DNA from 3 places in the Paenilisteria weihenstephanensis genome. Region 3 is predicted to be linked to each of the others. Evidence: predicted binding sites of a transcription regulator. Region 3 holds the regulator's gene; each other region holds the start of a gene.

What was found. The regulator LexA, encoded in region 3, represses DNA repair genes until DNA is damaged. The targets are predictions, from matches to a motif close to CGAACATATGTTCG.
Positions count from the first base shown of each region.
Region 1: the regulator LexA is predicted to act here: its motif matches at 2,451-2,464, upstream of uvrB (excinuclease ABC subunit UvrB).
Region 2: the regulator LexA is predicted to act here: its motif matches at 1,721-1,734, upstream of dinB (DNA polymerase IV).

Region 1 is NZ_CP011102.1:575,113-580,577, reverse strand. It holds gene uvrA (excinuclease ABC subunit UvrA) at 1-365, opposite strand, end outside; gene uvrB (excinuclease ABC subunit UvrB) at 372-2,348, opposite strand; gene UE46_RS02725 (CsbA family protein) at 2,783-3,022, opposite strand; gene UE46_RS02720 (HD domain-containing protein) at 3,040-3,690, opposite strand; gene UE46_RS02715 (hypothetical protein) at 3,707-4,087, opposite strand; gene UE46_RS02710 (low temperature requirement protein A) at 4,183-5,301, opposite strand.
Region 2 is NZ_CP011102.1:1,365,319-1,370,783, reverse strand. It holds gene UE46_RS06670 (toxic anion resistance protein) at 1-10, shown strand, start outside; gene UE46_RS06665 (hypothetical protein) at 163-561, opposite strand; gene dinB (DNA polymerase IV) at 624-1,694, opposite strand; gene UE46_RS06655 (SDR family NAD(P)-dependent oxidoreductase) at 1,827-2,615, opposite strand; gene rnz (ribonuclease Z) at 2,631-3,545, opposite strand; gene zwf (glucose-6-phosphate dehydrogenase) at 4,378-5,465, shown strand, end outside.
Region 3 is NZ_CP011102.1:1,664,325-1,669,789, reverse strand. It holds gene tkt (transketolase) at 1-954, opposite strand, end outside; gene UE46_RS08130 (DUF896 domain-containing protein) at 1,119-1,352, opposite strand; gene mscL (large conductance mechanosensitive channel protein MscL) at 1,378-1,833, opposite strand; gene yneA (cell division suppressor protein YneA) at 1,908-2,234, opposite strand; gene lexA (transcriptional repressor LexA) at 2,393-3,007, shown strand; gene glnA (type I glutamate--ammonia ligase) at 3,061-4,395, opposite strand; gene UE46_RS08105 (MerR family transcriptional regulator) at 4,454-4,822, opposite strand; gene UE46_RS08100 (methionine gamma-lyase family protein) at 5,015-5,465, opposite strand, start outside.

The DNA.
Region 1 (5,465 bases), 1.1 Mb from region 3:
CAAATCGGATGTCCCACACGTGCATACATCAATCGTAAATAGTCATGAATTTCTGTTACAGTTCCTACCGTTGAACGTGGATTACGACTCGTTGTTTTTTGATCAATCGAAATCGCTGGCGACAAACCTTCAATTAAATCAACATCTGGCTTATCCATTTGACCTAAAAATTGACGTGCGTAAGAAGATAGCGATTCTACATAACGCCTCTGTCCTTCTGCATATATTGTATCAAAAGCTAATGATGATTTCCCCGATCCAGATAAACCTGTCATAACAACAAGCTTATCACGCGGAATCTCCACATTAATATTTTTTAAATTGTTGGCTCTTGCTCCTTGTATTACAATTTTATCTTTTTCCAACTACAATCATCCTTCCGCTTTTAGCTCAAGTAAGGTATCACGAAGTTGCGCCGCACGCTCGAAGTCCAGTGCTTTTGCAGCAGCTCTCATTTCATGTTCTAATTCTTCAATAAAGGCCATTCGCTCTTTCTTATTCATCTTGCTAAGATCTTTCAGGTGCTCCGTTTCTCTAACCTCCGCAGCACTTGTCGCTGAGATAACGCCCCGAACATCTTTTATAATCGTTTGAGGTGTAATGCCATGCTCCTTATTGTAAGCTTCCTGAATTTCACGACGACGTGATGTTTCACTGATAGCATAATTCATCGCATCGGTCATCTTATCTGCGTACATAATAACCTTACCGTTCTGATTACGTGCCGCACGACCAATTGTTTGGACCAAAGAACGCTCCGAACGTAAGAACCCTTGTTTATCAGCATCCAAAATCGTTACAAGAGAAACCTCAGGAATATCGATTCCCTCACGTAATAAATTAATCCCAACAAGTACGTCATACACGCCTAGTCTAAGATCTCGAATAATCTCAATCCGCTCTAACGTCTTAATTTCTGAATGCAAATACTGCACCTTAATACCTGTTTCTTTCAAGTAATCTGTTAGATCCTCCGACATTTTCTTGGTTAACGTCGTAATAAGAACACGCTCATTTTTCTCAATTCGTTCATTTATTTCATCAATCAGATCATCAATTTGGCCTTCAATTGGCCGAACTTCAATAATCGGATCAAGCAAACCAGTAGGCCGAATAATTTGTTGAATAACATCTGGATTAAGCTCCAATTCATATGGTCCTGGTGTTGCCGAAATATACATAATTTGATTCACATGTTTTTCAAATTCCTCTAATCGAAGTGGACGGTTATCAAGTGCAGATGGCAAACGAAATCCATGATCTACCAGCATTTGTTTCCGCGCTTGGTCTCCATTATACATACCGCGAATTTGTGGCATCGTTACATGCGATTCATCAATAACAATTTGAAAATCATCTGGGAAAAAGTCTAACAATGTATATGGCGTTGAGCCAGGTTCCCGCAAAGATAAATGACGCGAATAGTTCTCTACGCCAGAGCAGTATCCCATCTCTTCCATCATTTCAATATCATAATTCGTACGCTGTTCTAATCGTTGCGCTTCTAAAAGCTTATTGTTATCACGCAACACCTTCAATCGATCTGCGAGCTCTGCTTTAATATTAACAATTGCTTTTTTCATAATATCTGGTCGCGTTACAAAGTGAGATGCCGGAAAAATAGAAACATGTTCGCGTTCACCAATAATTTCACCAGTTAACGCATCTACTTCACGAATTCGTTCGATTTCATCACCAAAAAACTCGACACGCATACAGTGCTCATCACGAGATGCTGGGAAAATTTCCACCACATCACCACGAACACGAAAACGACCGCGCTGAAAATCAATGTCATTGCGATCATACTGTATTTCGACTAGATCACGCAACAACTGATCTCGGCTAATCTCCATTCCTGGTCTAAGAGAAACAAGCATTGCGCCATATTCTTCTGGCGAACCTAAACCATAAATACATGAAACACTAGCAATAATGATAACATCTCGTCTTTCAAACAATGAAGCTGTCGCTGAATGTCGTAATTTATCAATTTCATCATTGACGCTCGAATCCTTCTCAATAAAGGTATCCGTTTGCGGAACATAAGCCTCTGGTTGATAATAATCATAGTAACTCACAAAATATTCTACTGCATTGTTCGGAAAAAATTCCTTAAACTCACTATATAATTGCCCCGCCAATGTCTTATTATGTGCAATAACAAGCGTAGGCTTATTTACTTTTTCAATAACATTTGATACCGTAAAAGTCTTACCCGTTCCTGTTGCTCCAAGTAAGGTTTGATGCTTCACACCATTGTTTAAACCCGCAACCAACTTCTCAATTGCTTTAGGCTGATCCCCTTGTGGCGTATATTTCGAAACTAGTTGAAATGTATCCTTCACCTTTTCTCCTCCTCCGTAAAAACGAAAGTGAGTCTAGGCAAATCCCAGACTCATCACTTGTATCTATTTTACCATATTTTTTTTCAAAGGTATACTAAAAAGCGAACGTATTTTCGTATCCAAAGGACGAAAAGCGCTCATCTACGTCGTTAAAGGCTCCGTTCCGGTGCTCAGGTACAATCGTACATTCTGCTCCGGTACTCGCCTTTGCCTAGTAGCTAAGCACTTTTCGTCCTTTGGATGTTCTGTGGTTGAATCTCCGTGAGGCGTTGCTTTTGATTTTGTAGAGAGATTTTGAGATTTTACACCCCACAGTCTAGGCTCTGTTCCAGCGTTCATGTACAATCTGCTCCGGTACTCGCCTTTGGGGATGCGTCTGGCTTTTAGTGAAGGAATATGAATATTTTGCTAACATGTAGTCAAATTCTAGCCACTTATCCTTCTTCAGCTTGGCGTCGCTTGGTGAGCATGTGGGTTGCTGCGATGAAGCCAAGCGTCATAGAAACGGCGTCTATTCCTATGAGCCACCAGGTGTTTGTGAAGCCTAGGCGGGCGGATGCGGCTATTAGAATGATCGTTAGGCCTAGTCCAACGAAGCGTTGGTAGGTAATCCGAGTTAAAATAATGACCAACAATCCTGGAAAAATAAGCGCCGAAATTAGCTGATCCCACATAGATTTACTCTCCCCTTTTAAATGTCCGCTTTTAACACGCGTTCTTTTATTTCATTTGATAAGGCTGGTAATTCTGTTTTTTCAATGCCTTTTTCAGCGAGTAGATCTGGAAGTATTTCTCGTAAAAAGTATTGTACTGATGCCATTTCGCGGAATTTATAAATCGTTTCCAAGGCTTCACTATAAATTTTGACAAAAGTCGGTTCTGGATTTCCTTTTTGAATCTCGCCAAATGATTCGTAGAGCAGGTCGACTTTATCTGCAACAGCTAGGATTTGGCCTTCTAAGGTGTCATCTTTACCTTCTTTTAATAGAACGTGATAGATGGCTTGGAATTCGGGTGGTATTTCGTTATCAATAAAGTTGCGTGTCATGGTTTCTTCCACTTCAGACAACATTTCGCGGAGCTCAGCCGTTGCGTATTTTACTGGTGTCTTGATGTCACCGATAAATAGTTCTGGATAATCGTGATTTAGTGCTTTTTCGTATAGCGCGCGCCAATTGACAGTATTGCCAGCTTGCTCCTCTACGTTACCTAAAAACTGCGCTACTTGTGTGACTTTGAACGAATGCTCGGCCACAGAATGTTCCTGATACTTGAACTTTCCTGGACAGCGATAAATGTTTTCCAAATCGGATAGACTACGAAAATACTGGTGAATTCCCATTTCCCCTCACTCCTTCTCATTCTTCTTGTTTTTTGTTATCTGGGTGTGTGTTCTCTACTTCGCGCATGATTAATGCCGAACTAAACCCGAGCAATGCAATGATTGCCGCGGAATATTGTCTGAAATTATCAGCTGCAAAAATATAAATTAATCCCATAAAAATAAGTGTGGTGACGATTCCCCATGTGAATAGCTTGTGACCTCTTGATACGCCAACTTTCATAACAGAATAAATCCCCACATAACAGACAGCCTGAATTAAAATAAATTGAACAACGGAAATAATAAGGACAGATGTCAGATCATTATTGTACATGACTGATAGAACCGAGACCGCTAGCAAGGCGATAATGCCTAAAATAACGACTACTTTTTTCGTGCCAGATAATTGCTTCATATGTTTCCCCCAAATGGTTTTCTTTTTTTCTAGTATACCGAGCTTGGGCTATGATAGCAACCTAAAACACTTACTAAACACTGATAGAATGCGGTTTATCTACTTATTTTAGTTAACCCAATAAAACGTAGATAAGAGAGGCAACCTAGTAGCATTACTACAAGGAGGAACATCGTCGTCGCGATATGTTGGATCACGAATAGCATTGCGATAAAAGTAACAACGAGAATACCTACTACCGGTAGGAAACTTTTGAATGTAAAATCGATTCCACTTTTTTGATAGACTTTTAAATTAACAAGCGTACTTACAAAGAACATCAGCATTCCAACAAAAAGTAAGGTGAGGAAGAAATAGGGCTCAATTGGTTCGTGAATATACATTTCTAATAATACTGTTATCAAATTTAGACTAATGAAAATAAATAGATGCGAATGAATCATTGTCAATCCGCTCGTCTCCATGTGATGATTCATGCCAGTTGTATACGTAATCATATAGAACGCGAATAGTAGAACCATGATCAGATAGAAGAGTACGCTTGCCATCGATATGTGTTGATAGCTGATCGTAGTAGCCACAGCAATGACAGATTCTCCAAATAGGAGGATGACAAATAAACTATAACGCTCTGCTAAATGCTCGAAATTCGTTGGTACCGCTGCTAACGTTTTGCTAAATACCATAGGGAAAAATGCCACAAACAAAATCGATATAAAATAGAGCCAAAAATGAATACCTGAGTCTGTAAGTAGAGCTACCGCTGCTAGAGTTATGGAGCATAGCAGCGTCACAATCAGCCGTTGACATAAACGTCGCACATCGGAATCTTTCGTTTCCACTAAAACAAGTACATACTGAACTAAAATACTCAAAAATAATAGCGTCGTACAAGCAACAAACGTGAAAAATGTTTTTTCAAAATCTGGATTTATAGCTTGCGACAAGATGATAACAAGAAACATATCGATAAAGATAAAAATATAATCTCGCAATCTATTCATAAAGAAACGATTAGAAAATACTGTTTGGTAAGTCCAAATACACCAAAAAACAAGGAAAAGCATTAGAAATTTCCCCAGCAACTCAAAAGGGATTTGTTCATCATGATTTAAATAATTCACTGTCGTTGTAATCCTACTAATCGCGTAAACAAAGATTAAATCATAAAATAGCTCTGCAACACTCACTTTCTTTTCTACTAATTTTCTCATTTCATATTCCACCCTTCCTTTATCGTGGCGCTTCACTCGGGCTTTCATACCCAAAAATTCGCCACTTTTTATACTATAAAACTGATGGAATAGTGTCAATCCCCCTCTAAGTAAGAAAATGGATTTTACACAAAAACACCTTTCTCAAAATAACAGTTTGAATC
Region 2 (5,465 bases), 300 kb from region 3:
AATGAAATAATGCTACAGGGAGATCACTTTTTAGTGGTCTTCTTTTTGTTCTGAAAAAGCTGTCCCCCCAACGATGACAGCTTTTTTTCTATATCAAAATAATCAAGTAAAGCACTTTTCTGTATAACCATTGCTACTTAAAATAGTATCTTGTAGCATGCTTTAAGGGTTTTTTCCATAATTTAAATCTTTTTGCTTAAATGCTCTATTGGCCCAAATATTAAGCAAGATACTCATTGCAATGCATATGAAAGAAATACTAACTAACCTAATATCCCAATCCAATTGATTTATACCCACGGTCCAAATCAATTGGAATACAAGTGCGGTCATTAGGCTCATATGGCTAGCAATAAGGAGGCGCTGTACTTTTGGCGTCAAAGTAATAGCCTGCTCAGATCTTTGAATATGACGCCATATTTGACCACTCACCATACGATGCACAAAATAACTATTCAATCTTCCTTTTTTCATTTTGAAAATCCCTATAGCCGCCATCGAAATAATCGATATGATAAGCACCACTACCAATATAAAACTTCCGAGCACCCACTTATCCATCCCTCATCCTCCTATCTTTACCTTCATGTTAAGCGCAATATGCAAAATAGTAAATAGGTATTTTAAAAACCTTCTAACTTTAAATTTTCAAAATGGAGTGGCTTCAAATTCGTGACAGTCAAACCTACTAATCGAACACTTTCTTCTCCACTATAAACATCACGAAGTAGGCTCAATCCTGCGTCATAGATCATTCTAGCGTCCCTTGTATACTCCGTTAATGATAGTCGTCGCGTAATCGTGCTAAAATCACTGTAACGGAGCTTTAAAACAATTGTTTTGCCGTGCTTTCCAATTTTTTCGAGAGATTCCTCTATTTTACTGGCGAACTTAAATAACATATCCTGCATTTCACGCTCATCAAAAATATTATTTGCAAAAGTCGTTTCTCTCCCCACGGATTTGCGTTCCCGATGTGGGTTTACTTTCGAGTCAGATAGACCTCTTACTGCTCGGTACAATCGATAACCTTGTTTATTAAGCTCACGAATAAGATCCCATTCGTCCCAAGCTTTTAAATCGGCACCTGTTTCAATACCCAGGCCATGAAGTTTCTCTGCGGTTACCTTGCCTACGCCGTGAAATTTTGTCACAGGAAGGCTCTCAAGGAATGCCTCAGCCTCATCTGGCAGTACAACTGTCATACCTGCAGGCTTTTTATAATCTGAGGCGATCTTTGCAATAAATTTATTATAAGAAACACCAGCCGATGCTGTTAAGCCAAGTTCCTGATAGATAGCGTGCTGAATTTCGAGGGCAATACGCATGGCAGACTTGATACCCTTCTTATTTTCCGTCACATCTAAATAAGCCTCATCAAGTGACATTGGCTCTACCAGATCTGTATAGCGGTGAAAAATTTCTCGGATTTGGATAGAAACTTCACGGTAATGCTCCATATTCCCATGAATGAAAATACCGTGTGGGCATAATTTATAGGCTTGCTTTGTCGGCATTGCAGAGTGAACACCATATTTCCTTGCCTCATAAGAGCAGGTTGAAACAACGCCTCTTTTGTTTGGGTCACCACCGATAATAAGCGCCTTCCCTCGGTATTCAGGATGATCACGCTCCTCTACAGAAGCAAAAAAAGCATCCATATCAATATGAATTATCTTACGCGTCTTATCCATAAACTTCATCGCCCTTCACACAAAAACGAACGTTTGTTCTATTTATTAATAATACCTCATTTATTCCTATAAAGCAAGAACGAAGTAGGTAAATAAAAAAATCCAGCAAGACCGAAATCTCACTGGACACGCTTATTTTTTCTCAAACGAGCCTTTACCAAAAAATTCAATAACACGAGGCATCACTTGATAAGTTCGTGAAATGATATTCATCAAGAAAGGCAAATTGATTTCGCGTCTTCCTTTCCCCATAATAGCCACAATTTTAGCAGCTACTTTCTCTGGTTTTAAAACGAGAAAACCAACGTTATCTAAGTAGTTGCCCGATTTATCCGCGATATCAAAAAAGCTCGTCGCAATGGGGCCAGGATTTACCGTTGTTACATTGATATTATCTGGCTTTACTTCCATTCTTAGCGCATTAGAATAGCCGAGCACTGCGAATTTCGTTGCCGAATATGCAGATGATTTTGGGGTAGCAATTTTCCCAGCTTGAGAGGCAATGTTGATAATATGGCCCGATTTACGCTCTATCATACGAGGTAAGATAAGTTGTGTTAATCGCATTAAACCAAGTACATTGGTGTCAAACATCCGCTCCACTGTATCAAAATCAGTCGTTACTGCTTCTTCAAAAATTCCAAACCCAGCACAGTTGACCAACACATCAACCTTTGTGTCGCCAAGCTGTTCAGCCACTTGTTCAATCTCCGCAAAATCGGTCATGTCCATTTTGAAATATCGGCTGCTCACATCGAATTTCATTTCAATATCAGCTGCTAAATCTGCTAATTTTTCTGTACGTCGAGCGGTTAAAATTGTATGCGCTCCCTGCTGCGCAACCTGCCTTGCCATCTCTGCGCCAAGCCCATTTGAAGCCCCTGTGATCAGAACCGTTTTGTCTTTTAAAAAATCATTCATCCTTGTCAAACTCCTTTATAGTTCGAATATCGCAAAATCTGTTGCTATTTCTGTATTCGGGAAAATTTGACGACACTCATCTACCAAAATACGATTATCCTCACGCGTGTATCGGGAGCTTATATGCGTAATAATGAGCTGTTTCGCATCTGCTTTTTTTGCTAAAGTTGCAGCTTCTATCGTAGTAGAATGCATGTATTCACCCGCCATATCACCCATTTCAGATCCAAACGTAGCCTCGTGAACGATGACATCCGCATTTTTTGCCAGTTCAAGTTCTGTTGCTGTCGCTCGCGTATCGCCGAAAATCGTGATCGTCCGTCCTTTTTTTGTGGGTCCGATGAAATCACGACCATTGATGCTTCTCCCGTCTTCGAGTTTCACTGTTTTACCATCTTTTAATTCCTTGAAAATTGGCCCTGGTTTTACCCCAAGCGCTGAAATGGCAGCCGCATCAAGCGATCCCGTTTTATCAGCCTCATCCACTCGGTATCCATAACTCAAAATACCGTGATCTAGCTCTTTGCAAGTTACTTTAAATTCACTGTCTTCGAATACAAGATCGTCCTTTATTTCAACGATATCGAGAGGGTACTTGAGGTGTGTTCCGCTTACAACTAAACTTGTGCGGATAAAACTCTCAATCCCGGCAGGACCGTATATAGTCAGCGGTGTTTCTCCGCCTTGAAAGGAACGACTGCTAATGAGTCCTGGTAAGCCAAAAATATGATCTCCGTGTAAGTGTGTGATAAAAATCTTTTCTAGTTTACTTAATTTTATAGAACTTCTTAAAATCTGATGTTGCGTTGCTTCTCCGCAATCAAAAAGCCAGATACTGTTTCGCTCGTTTAACATTGTGAGCGCAATCGCCGTTACGTTACGGCCTTTGGAAGGGACACCTGCTCCTGTCCCGAGGAAAATTAATTCCATGGTTGACTCACAATCCTTTCGTTGGTTGATGGGGTTATGTGGTTGTTCTTAGTGAGGCGTTTTAGAGCCTTGATATGCATGTGCTAATGGTTCTTGCGACACCATATTTTGAATGTACTCTTAGTTTAAATTGAAGTTAGGGATCTAGAGTAAGTAGAATCTTAGGGTTTGTCGGTTAGTTTTTAGGTTGGCGCCTTCGGATCTAACGGGCCGTTTACGCTTTGTTGTGGCTCTTAGGAAATGTTCTGTATTTCCTTAGAGTCTCAATATGAGTGCGAACGTAGAGAGCATTCGTTCCTTGCACTGCGTCATGTTTTGCGCCTCTGGATCTAGCTCCAACAGCCAGCCTCTCGGAAATTTCGGTGCCTCCGCAAAAACCAAAAGAGGGTTTTCACTGCGCCCCCTATGTTGTGGCTCTTATGAGGCATCGTTCGCCGATTTAGAGCCTCAATACGAGTGCGAACGTAGAGAGCATTCGTTCCTTGCACTGCGTCATGTTTTGCGCCTCCGGATCTAGCTCCAACAGCCAGCCTCTCGGAAATTTCGGTGCCTCCGCAAAAACCAAAAGAGGGTTTTCACTGCGCCCCCTAACAATTTCTGTCGAGGCTAACGGGCTGTTTACGCTTTTCATCTTATAATACCACATTTCTCCCTCTCTATCCCCCGTTTTACCCTTTTATAAAATTTTTTCAGCTCAATCAGTTGCACATTAGAAATCAAACCGCTAAAATAGTAAGGAATAATGAGGTAACTATGATTGTATTTTTTCTATGTTGGAGCTATTTTCGACAGTATAAGACCTCATTGAAATAATGAAAGAGGGTAAGCACGTATGACAGAGGTGAAAGAACAAGTAGCTTTAATTACAATTTTTGGTGGTACGGGAGATCTAGCGAATCGCAAACTTTACCCTTCTCTATACCATCTCTTCACGAAGGGCTTTTTAAAAGAGAATTTTGCGGTAATCGGTACTGCTCGTCGGCCATGGACAAATGATTTCTTCCGTGAAAAGGTCGTGGAATCATTAAAAGGCATTGAGGAAGACGGTTTTGATCCACAAGATTTTGCATCGCATTTCTATTATCAATCGCATGATGTAACCAACCGTGAATCCTATGTTGAGTTGAAAAATTTATCTGATGAACTTGATAAAAAATATGAACTTCAAGGAAATCGCCTTTTCTATCTTGCTATGGCACCTAATTTCTTTGGAACGATTGCTAGTCGATTAAAGTCAGAAGGTTTTGTCGATAATACTGGTTTCAGTCGCCTTATCATCGAAAAACCATTTGGTCGTGATTTAGCAAGCGCCCAGGAACTAAATGAGTCACTTCGCCTCGCTTTTGATGAAAATGAAATTTATCGTATTGACCATTATCTTGGTAAAGAGATGATTCAAAATATTTCTGTGATCCGTTTTGCGAATTCGATCATTGAATCGCTTTGGAATAATCGTTATATCGACAATGTTCAGGTTACGCTTAGTGAAACGCTCGGTGTAGAAGATCGTGGTCGTTATTATGAAGAAAGCGGCGCACTTCGTGATATGGTTCAAAATCACATTTTACAAATCGTTTCCTTGCTTGCAATGGAACCACCTATTAAGCTAACAACACAAGAAATTCGCCATGAAAAGGTTCGTGCACTCCGTTCATTACGCGTGATTCAAGGTGACGATGTCTATAAATATTTCGTTCGCGGTCAATACGGTCCTGGAACGGTTGATGGTAAAGAACTTGTAGGTTACCGCCAAGCTGAAAACGTAGATCCTGACTCAAATACAGAAACATTTGTAGCCGCTAAACTAATGATTGATAATTTCCGCTGGAGTGGCGTTCCATTTTATATTAGAACTGGTAAACGTCTCGCTAAAAAAGCAACGCAGATCGCCATTCAATTTAAAGATGTGCCGATGAATCT
Region 3 (5,465 bases):
ATATGTGGAGAACATATCGTTCCAAGCTTTTTCTTCTTTTGCGCCACGAGTTGCGATCGTCTCTTTGAAACGATCATAGACTTCGCTTGGCACGTGGAAATCTTCTTCATAATCCCAACCATATGCTGCTTTTGCTGCTTTTATACCATCCGCACCTAGTGGAGCACCATGTACTTTGCTTGTTCCAGCATTTGGAGCACCAAATCCAATGACAGTTTTTACTTCAATCATAGTTGGTTGCGATGTATTTTGTTTTGCTTTTTCAATAGCAGCTAAAATTTCAGCTGTATCATTGCCATCTTTTACAAGAAGATGTTCCCATCCATAAGACTCGAAGCGTTGTTTCACACTTTCAGAGAAAGACTTATCTAAATCACCATCAAGTGAAATATCATTTGAATCATACATTAAAACTAAGCGGCCTAATTGTTGATGTCCTGCAAGAGAAGCCGCTTCAGAAGCAACACCTTCCATCAAATCTCCATCACCACATAGCGCATATGTATAATGATCTACGACTGGGAATCCATCTTTGTTATACATTGCTTCTAAATGTCTTTCTGCCATCGCCATACCAACAGCCATTGCAATACCTTGTCCAAGTGGACCAGTTGTTGCATCAACACCGTCCGTATGATGTACTTCTGGATGCCCTGGTGTTTTGCTATCCCATTGACGGAACTGTTTCAAATCCTCTAATCCTAATTTATAGCCACTTAAGTGTAACAAGCTATAGAGTAACATAGAGCCATGGCCCGCAGAAAGTACAAAACGATCACGGTTAAACCAGTGTGAATTCGCTGGATTTGCCTTCAGTACTTTGGACCATAAGGCGTAGGCCATTGGAGCAGCCCCCATTGGTAATCCTGGGTGTCCAGAATTGGCTTTTTGAATTGCGTCGATCGATAATGTTCGAATAGTATTAATTGCTAATTGGTCTGTTTTATCAAACAAATGAAACATCCTCTCTTGTTTTAGTCACTACTATTTATAATAATCCTTTCTCGCATAATAAACAACTAAAAAATATCATTTTGTTCAAAAATGTGTAGATATGTTCAAAAATGTTCGTTTCATGTATAAGAATAGGTTAAGCAACATGCACCTAACCTAGACTATTATAATTTTTTTCGTTCTTCTCGCTTCCGTTTGATCTTATCTGGTGTCACATCGTCACCATTAGGATCAATAAATGTGGTGTGTTCAATTGTATCTCGCACTTGGTTTCGGAATGACTTGATGTATTCTTCACGCAGTGTATCTTGCTCGATTTTCTCATCCGCTGTCATCGTCCCAGCTTTCTTTTTGTGGGATAATTCATTGATACGATCTATCTTGGACTTTTCTAACATGTTCATCCTCCTAAATGTAGTGATATTATAATGATGAAGTTCTAGATTCTTGTTCGATCAACTCAGAAGTACAGTGCAGACATTTCGTCGCTTTTTCTGGTACAGCTGATAAACAATATGGACATTCTTTAGTCGCTGGTTGCTTCGGTTCTAGCGGCATATACTTAGATACCAATTTGATGATCAGAAAAACAGAGAAAGCAATAATCAAAAAACTGATAATGTTATTAATAAACATACCATAGTTAATTGTCGGCGCCCCTGCTGATTGCGCAGCTTTTAATGTATCATAATGCGTTCCATTTAGACTAATAAATAAATTTGTAAAATCGACATTTCCAATGAGTAATCCAAGTGGCGGCATAATAATATCATTCACAAGTGAATTAACAATACTTGTAAATGCAGCCCCAATTACAATACCTACGGCCATCCCTAATGCGTTCCCTTTCGAAATAAACGCTTTAAAATCCTTAAACATTCAAAAACCTCTTTTCATTCCTTGTTATCACATATTCTACATGAAACAAAAAGATTTTTAAAGCATTGTGCATATTATTCATCGGCTAACTGAATAGAACTGTCATCCCCAGTTACTTGCTTAACTGGTATAGTAATTGTGCTCCCAGCGGTAAGCTTTCCATCAATCAATTGGTTTTCCTTTTCCATCCAAGCTACAAATTCTTGTTTACTCATCTTATATTCTCCCGCATATTCATCTGCCAAAGCCCATATTGAATCCCCGCTAGCCACACTAACCTCATTATAATCTGATTCTGCTTGGTTAACTGTTACCATCAATAGTACAATTCCTAAAACAAAACATGTAACAAAGAAAATAATAGCAATATAATATCGATCCCAAATAGATTTTAAAGTCATCTTTATCCCTCCAAAAGAATATATGTTCGCCTTTTGTTATATTATAGAACACTCGTTCTACTATGTCAATTAAAAAAACGAACAATTGTTTGCATATCCTTTTTTTTTTTGATATACTGAGGTTAATAAAGAAGTAAAGAGTAAGCGGGGTGAAACAAATGAAACTATCAAAACGCCAGCAAGATATCTATGACTTTATTAAATCGGAAGTAAAGGATAAAGGCTATCCGCCTTCCGTAAGAGAAATCGGTGAAGCTGTGGGATTAGCATCTAGTTCAACCGTACATGGTCATTTGGCACGTTTAGAAGGAAAAGGTCTTATCCGAAGAGATCCAACAAAACCAAGAGCTATTGAAATTCTTTCATTAGAGGATGAAATACCTACTCCAAACGTTATTAATATCCCGATTATCGGTAAAGTAACGGCTGGGATGCCTATCACTGCGATTGAAAACATTGATGAATACTTCCCATTACCTGAACATATGGCAAATGGTGAAACAGAAATATTTATGCTTGAAATTGACGGTGAAAGTATGATTAATGCTGGTATTTTAAATGGAGATAAAGTAATTGTTAGACAACAAACTTCAGCCAATAACGGTGAAATTGTTGTTGCAATGACAGATGAAGATGAAGCTACGTGTAAGAGGTTTTATAAAGAAGCAAATCATTTCCGTCTACAACCGGAAAACGATGCTTTGGATCCAATTATATTGAATAACGTCTCGATCCTAGGGAAAGTTATTGGACTATATCGTGACATTCGATAAACAACAAAAAAGGTGGGCACCATTTTCGGTGCCCACCTTTTTTTGTTGTTTTTTTAGTAAATTTCCATGTATTGATCGCGTTCCCATTGATGAACCGCAGTTCTAAACATATCACACTCAATAACTTTTGCCTCTACAAAGTGTTCCATAATATGTTCTCCTAAGCCGTCTACGATAATATCATCATTCTCAAGCTCTTTTAAAGCCAAGGCTAAGCTTTCTGGAAGATCATAAATACCGTGTGCATGGCGCTCTTCCTCGTTCATCCCATAAATATTACGATCCACAGGTTTTGGAGGTGTTAATTCATTTTTGATACCGTCTAATCCTGCGCGGAGTAATACAGCCATCGCTAAGTATGGATTTGCTGCTGGGTCAACGCTACGAAGTTCTAGGCGAGTACTCAAACCACGAGAACTTGGAACACGAACAAGTGGGCTACGGTTTTTACCTGACCAAGCGATATAGCATGGTGCTTCATAACCTGGTACTAAACGTTTATACGAGTTTACTGTTGGATTCGTTACGGCTGTATAACCTTTCGCATGCTTCAACATACCAGCTAAGAAATGATACGCTGTTTGGCTAAGTTGTTCCTCGCCATCAGCATCAAAGAAGGCATTACCGTCTTTATTGAACAGTGACATATTGAAATGCATCCCGGATCCGTTCACGCCGAACAATGGTTTAGGCATGAATGTTGCGTGCAACCCGTGTTTACGAGCAATCGTTTTTACAACTAGTTTGAATGTTTGAATATTGTCACACGCAGTGACCGCATCTTCATATTTGAAATCGATCTCATGTTGTCCTGGCGCTACTTCATGATGACTTGCTTCAATTTCAAAGCCCATTTCTTCTAATTCGAGCACGATATCGCGGCGACAGTTTTCACCTAGATCGGTTGGCGCTAAATCGAAGTACCCAGCATTATCATTCAATTCTAGCGTTGGCTTACCTCGCTCATCTAATTTGAAAAGGAAAAATTCAGGTTCTGGTCCTAAGTTAAAATCTGTAAATCCTAAGTCATGCATTTCGGCTAATACACGTTTTAAGTTAGCACGAGGATCCCCCGCAAAAATTGTTCCATCTGGATTATAAATATCACAAATCAATCTAGCTACTTTTCCTTTTTCCGCTGTCCAAGGGAACACAACCCATGTGTCAAGATCCGGGAATAAGTACATGTCTGATTCTTCAATACGTACAAAACCTTCAATGGAGGAACCATCAAACATCATTTTATTATCCAATGCTTTACCCAACTGGCTAAGGGGAATTTCCACGTTCTTAATGATTCCCAGGATATCCGTGAATTGTAAGCGAATGAACTTTACATTTTGTTCGTCTGCGAAGCGAAAAATGTCTTCTTTAGTGTACGATGTCATAATTAAATCCTCCCAATAATTGATATTATATAAACTTTTTTAAAGTAAATACCTTTTGTCAAAATCTTGGCAATTGTTGCTTTCCAGAAGCGTCTTGTTTCACGAAACGTCCAGCTTGTTGCATTTCTTTTCGTAAAATTTTGCGTACATCTTCGTTGGTAAGCGGCGATTTTTCCTCGTCCTGCTGCATTTGGTACATTTTCTTAATTCCTGCAATATTCAGACCATCATTCAAATAATCTTTGATCTCAAGTAGTGTATCGATGTCTTGAAGTGAATATAAGCGGTGATTTCCTTGATTTCTTGCCGGGTTAATTAACCCCTGATCCTCGTAGTAACGTATTTGTCTTGCAGTAAGATCGGTTAGTTTCATGACTGGACCTATCGGGAAAAGAGGCATCGATCTTCTAATTTCTTTTTCACTCACGATTTTTTCCCCTTTCGCAAAACGACTTATTTTTCTTATGTTAGTTGCATTATAATGTATGTTATATCATTTGTCAAATTTATGTTAGATAATCTAACATCGCCAAAAACCTTATGTACCAATGCTTTTTAGAGCATATAAAAAAACAGCGAAAATAAATTCACTGCTTTTTTACATAGAAATGTCATTTTACTAATGTGGTAAGACAAGTAATTTTTGTGCTAATAATCTGGTTGTTGCTTCTAAAACCGCAATTTTCACATGTTCGTACGTTAAGCCACCTTGTACGTATAATTGATATGGTTCGCGAATGGGACCATCCGCTGTTAATTCCAAGCTAGCACCTTGAATAAATGTTCCCGCTGCCATAATAACGTCATCTTCATAACCAGGCATATACGCGCCTTCGGGAACAGCGTGGGCATTAATAGGAGATGCTGTTTGAATCGCTTGAGCAAAAGCTACCATTCTATCACGATCGTGAAATGAGACACTTTGGATCAAGTCTGTTCGTGGCGCATCCCAAGCTGGTTCTGTTTCGATTTGAAAAGCATCCAGGATTCCAGCTGTGAATCGAGCGCCTTTAACAGCCTGCGCTACAACATGTGGCGCTAGGAAAAAACCTTGATACATTTCCAATAGA